DNA from 2 places in the Peribacillus sp. NJ11 genome. Region 2 is predicted to be linked to the other one. Evidence: a T-box and tRNA genes for the amino acid it is inferred to sense, from the RefSeq annotation. Region 2 holds a T-box; the other holds one or more tRNA genes.
The links. A T-box is a leader RNA that pairs with one kind of tRNA and senses whether it is charged. The one in region 2 lies ahead of pheS (phenylalanine--tRNA ligase subunit alpha), so its partner is inferred to be a tRNA-Phe.
Positions count from the first base shown of each region.

Region 1 (3,372 bases), 940 kb from region 2:
TAGTACGAGAGGACCGGGATGGACGCACCGCTGGTGTACCAGTTGTCTTGCCAAAGGCATAGCTGGGTAGCTACGTGCGGACGGGATAAGTGCTGAAAGCATCTAAGCATGAAGCCCCCCTCAAGATGAGATTTCCCATGGCGCAAGCTAGTAAGATCCCTGAAAGATGATCAGGTTGATAGGTCAGAGGTGGAAGCGTGGCGACATGTGGAGCTGACTGATACTAATAGATCGAGGACTTAACCAACGCTTTAAAAAAATGAAATACCTTCTTATTATCTAGTTTTGAAGGAATGAAAATTTCTTCTTGCATTTTTTCGAAAAGACGTTATAATAATATATGTCTTAAAAAAAATGTTAACATTGTTTGGTGACGATAGCGAAGAGGTCACACCCGTTCCCATTCCGAACACGGCAGTTAAGCTCTTCAGCGCCGATGGTAGTTGGGGGTTTCCCCCTGTGAGAGTAGGACGTCGCCAAGCAGGTTTCATATGGAGGATTAGCTCAGCTGGGAGAGCATCTGCCTTACAAGCAGAGGGTCGGCGGTTCGATCCCGTCATCCTCCACCATTTTACACCTGCCGGTGTAGCTCAACTGGTAGAGCAACTGACTTGTAATCAGTAGGTTGGGGGTTCAAGTCCTCTTGCCGGCACCATATTTTGAAATAGTACAAGCACGAGCCATTAGCTCAGTTGGTAGAGCATCTGACTTTTAATCAGAGGGTCGAAGGTTCGAATCCTTCATGGCTCACCATTTTATATGCGGGTGTGGCGGAATTGGCAGACGCACCAGACTTAGGATCTGGCGCCGCAAGGCGTGGGGGTTCAAGTCCCTTCACCCGCATCTTTCATGCGGAAGTAGTTCAGTGGTAGAATACAACCTTGCCAAGGTTGGGGTCGCGGGTTCGAATCCCGTCTTCCGCTCCACTTTTCGTATGTGCCGGGGTGGCGGAACTGGCAGACGCACAGGACTTAAAATCCTGCGGTAGGTGACTACCGTACCGGTTCGATTCCGGTCCTCGGCACCATCTTAATATGCGCCCGTAGCTCAATTGGATAGAGCATCTGACTACGAATCAGAAGGTTGTAGGTTCGACTCCCGCCGGGCGCACCATGTTTTTATTGCGGGAAGTAGCTCAGCTTGGTAGAGCACTTGGTTTGGGACCAAGGGGTCGCAGGTTCGAATCCTGTCTTCCCGACCACGTGATTTTTAATGAATGGGGCCTTAGCTCAGCTGGGAGAGCGCCTGCCTTGCACGCAGGAGGTCAGCGGTTCGATCCCGCTAGGCTCCACCATTTTTCAATCAGATACTTATATTATATTGGCGGTGTAGCTCAGCTGGCTAGAGCGTACGGTTCATACCCGTGAGGTCGGGGGTTCGATCCCCTCCGCCGCTACCAATAAATATAAGGACCTTTAGCTCAGCTGGTTAGAGCAGACGGCTCATAACCGTCCGGTCGTAGGTTCGAGTCCTACAAGGTCCACCATATGCATTTTTTAAAGCCGTGGAGGTATACCCAAGTTCGGCTGAAGGGATCGGTCTTGAAAACCGACAGGGGAGTCAAATCCCGCGGGGGTTCGAATCCCTCTACCTCCTCCATTTTTTTAAAAAGCAGCAAGTTGTTTTGAAACAACCTTACATAGAGGAAGCGAAAAAACAATATACACGAAAACTTGATGCAAATCGTTTCATTATTACCGTCGCGGGGTGGAGCAGTCCGGTAGCTCGTCGGGCTCATAACCCGAAGGTCGCAGGTTCAAATCCTGTCCCCGCAATTATTAGGTCCCGTGGTGTAGCGGTTAACATGCCTGCCTGTCACGCAGGAGATCGCGGGTTCGATTCCCGTCGGGACCGCCATTTTTTAAATTTAATACAAATGTGGCTCAGTAGCTCAGTCGGTAGAGCAAAGGACTGAAAATCCTTGTGTCGGCGGTTCGATTCCGTCCTGAGCCACCATATCTTTCATATTACGGCGGTTGTGGCGAAGTGGTTAACGCACCTGATTGTGGTTCAGGCATTCGTGGGTTCGATTCCCATCAGTCGCCCCATTTCGCGGGTGTAGTTTAGTGGTAAAACCTCAGCCTTCCAAGCTGATGATGAGGGTTCGATTCCCTTCACCCGCTCCAAATATGGGCCTATAGCTCAGCTGGTTAGAGCGCACGCCTGATAAGCGTGAGGTCGATGGTTCGAGTCCATTTAGGCCCACCATATTCATATTGTTCCGCAGTAGCTCAGTGGTAGAGCATTCGGCTGTTAACCGAACGGTCGTAGGTTCGAGTCCTACCTGCGGAGCCATGGGGAAGTACTCAAGAGGCTGAAGAGGCGCCCCTGCTAAGGGTGTAGGTCGCGCGAGCGGCGCGAGGGTTCAAATCCCTCCTTCTCCGCCATTTGGCCCGTTGGTCAAGCGGTTAAGACACCGCCCTTTCACGGCGGTAACACGGGTTCGAATCCCGTACGGGTCATAACAAAAAAGGAAGCATACATTCATGTATGCTTCTTTTTTTCATTTCTTTTCATTGATATAAGTATCTTTTTGTTTATAAGGAATGTTTCCAAGCTGGGAATCGATATTTTCTTCATCTAATGTATCTTCATATTCCTTTTGCTTTTTGTTCGGTATATCCACCCTATTTTTTCCCCTTCGATATCATTTGCTGCAAATCCTTCATAGTCTTCTGGAAATCCATCCGTTTCATCTTCGGTTTTATAAAGATCATTATAATTGTCATGATCGCCGGTGTAATCAGATGGCGTTTCGGATGTACCGAATTTGGCGACTTCACCAAAGCTATCCTCTTTATCCACTATTTCATTTCCATGACGATTTTCAAAATGATCACCCTTGGATGGAATCAATATATCCTCTTCCACTGGTCGGTCTTGTGTAGTAGGCCGTTCTGGGGCATGCTCGACACAGTAAAGAGTGCTTGGGATCGCTTCAAGCCTATCGATGGGGATTTCTATATCACAGGTTTTACAATGGCCATACGTACCCTCATCTATGGCATTCAATGCTTCTTCGATTTTCTCCATTTCAGATTGTGCATGCTCGTCCAGTGCTTGGTTCCGTTCCATCTCGAATAATTCTGTTCCTAGGTCAGCAGGATGATTATCATAGGATGATAATTCCCCTACGGATTCAGTCTGGCTTTTATCCAGAACGGATTGTTCATCATTTTGAATCCTGTTTCCAAGCTCATCTTTTTCTTGAAGCAGTTCTTTTTTGAATTTTTGCATTTGCTGTTTGGTTGCCATATCCGTTTCACTCCTTCTAAAGTCCATATCTCATTTTATATTGGTAAGATGGTTGTATTATCTATTACCCGAATCGTAGTATAGGGAAACAAAATGGAACGGAAGATAGAAAAAAGG
Region 1 is NZ_JAUCFO010000001.1:1,776,571-1,779,942, forward strand. It holds rRNA gene QUF86_RS08705 (23S ribosomal RNA) at 1-247, shown strand, start outside; rRNA gene rrf (5S ribosomal RNA) at 367-482, shown strand; tRNA gene QUF86_RS08715 (tRNA-Val) at 494-569, shown strand; tRNA gene QUF86_RS08720 (tRNA-Thr) at 580-655, shown strand; tRNA gene QUF86_RS08725 (tRNA-Lys) at 678-753, shown strand; tRNA gene QUF86_RS08730 (tRNA-Leu) at 762-843, shown strand; tRNA gene QUF86_RS08735 (tRNA-Gly) at 852-926, shown strand; tRNA gene QUF86_RS08740 (tRNA-Leu) at 939-1,027, shown strand; tRNA gene QUF86_RS08745 (tRNA-Arg) at 1,037-1,113, shown strand; tRNA gene QUF86_RS08750 (tRNA-Pro) at 1,125-1,201, shown strand; tRNA gene QUF86_RS08755 (tRNA-Ala) at 1,219-1,294, shown strand; tRNA gene QUF86_RS08760 (tRNA-Met) at 1,323-1,399, shown strand; tRNA gene QUF86_RS08765 (tRNA-Ile) at 1,410-1,486, shown strand; tRNA gene QUF86_RS08770 (tRNA-Ser) at 1,507-1,599, shown strand; tRNA gene QUF86_RS08775 (tRNA-Met) at 1,702-1,775, shown strand; tRNA gene QUF86_RS08780 (tRNA-Asp) at 1,782-1,857, shown strand; tRNA gene QUF86_RS08785 (tRNA-Phe) at 1,881-1,956, shown strand; tRNA gene QUF86_RS08790 (tRNA-His) at 1,973-2,048, shown strand; tRNA gene QUF86_RS08795 (tRNA-Gly) at 2,053-2,126, shown strand; tRNA gene QUF86_RS08800 (tRNA-Ile) at 2,132-2,208, shown strand; tRNA gene QUF86_RS08805 (tRNA-Asn) at 2,221-2,295, shown strand; tRNA gene QUF86_RS08810 (tRNA-Ser) at 2,297-2,387, shown strand; tRNA gene QUF86_RS08815 (tRNA-Glu) at 2,391-2,462, shown strand; gene QUF86_RS08820 (TraR/DksA C4-type zinc finger protein) at 2,581-3,255, opposite strand.
Region 1: it has a tRNA-Phe gene. The T-box ahead of pheS (phenylalanine--tRNA ligase subunit alpha) is inferred to sense a tRNA for this amino acid. The anticodon was not compared.

Region 2 (3,372 bases):
AATAATGATGTTCGTTGTATCATTTTTCACTTCGGAATCCGCTCCGCCCATTACACCAGCTATTGCAACAGGCTCGCTGCCATTTGTGATCACTAAATGGTCTGGTGTCAAAGTGCGTTCAGCTTCATCCAACGTTACGATTTTTTCTGCATCTTTCGCTCTGCGGATGACGATTTCCTTTGAACCAAAGCGGTCATAATCAAAGGCATGTAGCGGTTGACCATATTCAAGCAAAATGTAGTTCGTGATATCGACCACATTATTATGAGGTCGGATACCTGCAGACATTAGCCGAGTCTGCATCCAAAGCGGTGAGGGTCCGACTTTAACATCTTTAATGATTTTTGCAATGTATATCGGGTTATCTTCTTTCGCTTCCACTTTGACACTGATATAATCAGAAGCTTTTTCAGCTGCCTCTTCTTTCTCGACAACCGGCCATTTCACTTCCCGGCCTAGAATGGCACCCACTTCGTATGCAACACCAAGCATGCTTAATGCATCAGAACGGTTGGGAGTCAGTCCAAGTTCCAGCACTTCATCACTTAATCCGAGTTCCTCCAATGCATCATTCCCCACTTCCACATCATTAGGGAAGACGAAGATGCCTGTAGCATAATCCTTGGACACGAGCTTAGATTCGAAGCCCAATTCTTGAAGCGAGCAAATCATCCCGTGCGATTCTTCTCCGCGAAGTTTCGCTTTCTTGATTTTGAAATTACCTGGAAGGACTGCGCCAACAGTAGCGACTGCAACTTTTTGGCCTTTATCGACATTCGGTGCCCCACAGATGATTTGAACGGGATTTTCAGCCCCGATATCAACTTGGCATTTATTCAACTTATCCGCATTTGGATGCTGTTCACGTTCAATGACATGCCCGATGACGACTCCTTTAAGCCCTTCACTTTTCTTTTCTACCCCTTCAACCTCAATGCCGCTTTTCGTGATTTTGTCTGCTAGCTCCGTCGCATTGATGCCTGAAAGGTCAACATAATCTTGTAACCATTTATATGACACAAACATGGTAGGTCCTCCTTTTTAAAATAAAAATTTATGCTTCGTGATGGTTGAATTGTTTTAAGAATCGAACATCATTCGTATAGAAATGACGGATATCGTCCACACCGTATTTCAACATGGCAATCCGTTCCACGCCAATTCCAAATGCGAATCCAGAGTATTTCTTGGAATCGAAGCCAGCCATTTCAAGGACGTTCGGATGAACGATTCCGCCTCCAAGCACTTCGATCCAGCCTGTTTGTTTACATACGCTGCAGCCTTTACCACCGCAAATTTTACAAGAAATATCCACTTCGACGGAAGGCTCCGTAAATGGGAAGAAACTTGGACGAAGACGGATTTCACGGTCTTGCCCGAATACTTTTTTCGCAAATACGTCAAGCGTTCCTTTCAGGTCGCTCATGCTGATGTTCTCATCGATGACCAAGCCCTCAATTTGCTGGAATTGATGGGAGTGTGTCGCATCATCGTTATCACGGCGATATACTTTACCCGGGCAGATGATTTTAACAGGACCTTGACCTTTATGTTTTTCCATCGTTCTGGCTTGAACCGGTGAAGTGTGCGTACGCATCAGGATTTCATCCGTGATGTAGAAGGAGTCCTGCATATCACGTGCCGGATGGCTTTTTGGCAAGTTAAGTGCCTCGAAGTTGTAGTAGTCGCTTTCAACTTCGGGACCTTCCGCAACCGTATAACCCATACCGATGAATAAGTCTTCGATTTCCTCCACGACACGTGTTAATGGGTGAAGATTCCCCTTGTTAACCGGACGTCCTGGAAGTGTGACGTCAATCGTTTCAGTTGCTAGCTTAGCATTGACCGCCGCAGTTTCAAGTGCTTTTTGTTTCTCCTCGATCTTTGTTGCGATCGCTTCCCGAACATCATTGGCTAGTGCCCCGATTTTCGGACGTTCTTCGGCAGATAATTTACCCATGCCGCGCAATACCTCAGTGATTGGTCCTTTTTTCCCTAAATAAGCGACACGTACTTCATTCAGTTCCTTTAATTCGGAAGCGGCGGCAACTTTTTGCAACGCTTCTTCCTGCAGTTCTAGTAAACGTTCCTGCATCATGTCTTCCTCCTTTATTTTCCTTTTGTAAAAATGAACACAAAAAAACCCCAATCCCTAAAGGGACGAGGTTTATGTATCGCGGTACCACCCTTATTAGTGCATGAACAAATAAACTTCTGCACTCACTTCATTAAAAATAACGGCTCTTCACCGGAACATTTTTCGGACATTCTGTCTTCCCAATGCCAACTCGAAAGGTGAATTCCCTTAAGCAGTGCCATAAAAATGCTTTCAGTCAAGGCATTTTTTCCCTGGATATGGATAACTTAAGTTACTACTCTTTGTCATCGTTGTTTCAATATAAAATTCTGTTTTATTATATTATAATTCCACGGCCGTTTCAAATCGATTTTCGTAAATGGTACATTAAAATCCCGGCAGCGATCCCCACATTCAGAGATTCGCTTTTTCCGTAGATGGGAATATAAAGGTTTTTAGTCGTTTTCTCCAGTAATTCCTTCGATACTCCTTGGCCTTCATTGCCGACCAGCAGGGCAAATCGGGAAGACTTTTCCACTTCTTCAAATGGGGATGCGCCTTCTAATGCCGTGCCATAGACCGGTGTGCCGATTTGCTTCAGCTCATCGATGATTTCGGAAAGGTTCCCTTTTATGACAGGCATATGGAATAGGCTCCCTTGTGTCGAACGTACCACTTTGGGATTATACAAGTCGGCACACCCTTCGCCAAGAATGACCGCATCGATTCCAGCTGCATCCGCTGTCCTGATCATCGTTCCAATATTCCCCGGATCCTGGACGGCATCGATCAACAATAGTTTATCCGGATTAATGGACGTCATGCTCGTTGATTTCTGTTCACAAACAGCTGCAATTCCCTGTGGGGCTTCGGTATCGCATATCGCTTTCATAATATCATTTTTCACATAGATGACTTCTGTACCTTCCAGCTTAAAATGGGCTGGCATTTCAGTTTCTTCATTGACGATCACTTCCATGACGATATCTTCTTTTAAGGCTTCTTCAACTAGGTGAAAACCCTCGACTAAATATTTGCCTGTTTTATCTCGTTCTTTTTTCGTCAATAGCTTTTTCCATTGCTTCACTTGCGGGTTTTTTACCGATTCGATATATTTCAAGGGTAAACGCTCCTTTAACTTAACACTGATTTTCCTATTATAACGCAATTCACATACATATTGCATGCGAGTTTGTGAAATGCTATTAATGTCAGTCATTATGTGTTAGAGGAGGAATAATTGTGAATTTAAACCTACGTAATGCGATTATCCAAAATGTATCTGGAAATTCGCA
Region 2 is NZ_JAUCFO010000001.1:2,715,530-2,718,901, reverse strand. It holds gene pheT (phenylalanine--tRNA ligase subunit beta) at 1-1,026, opposite strand, end outside; gene pheS (phenylalanine--tRNA ligase subunit alpha) at 1,055-2,095, opposite strand; T-box leader at 2,154-2,395, opposite strand; gene QUF86_RS13395 (TrmH family RNA methyltransferase) at 2,439-3,197, opposite strand; gene sspI (small acid-soluble spore protein SspI) at 3,320-3,372, shown strand, end outside.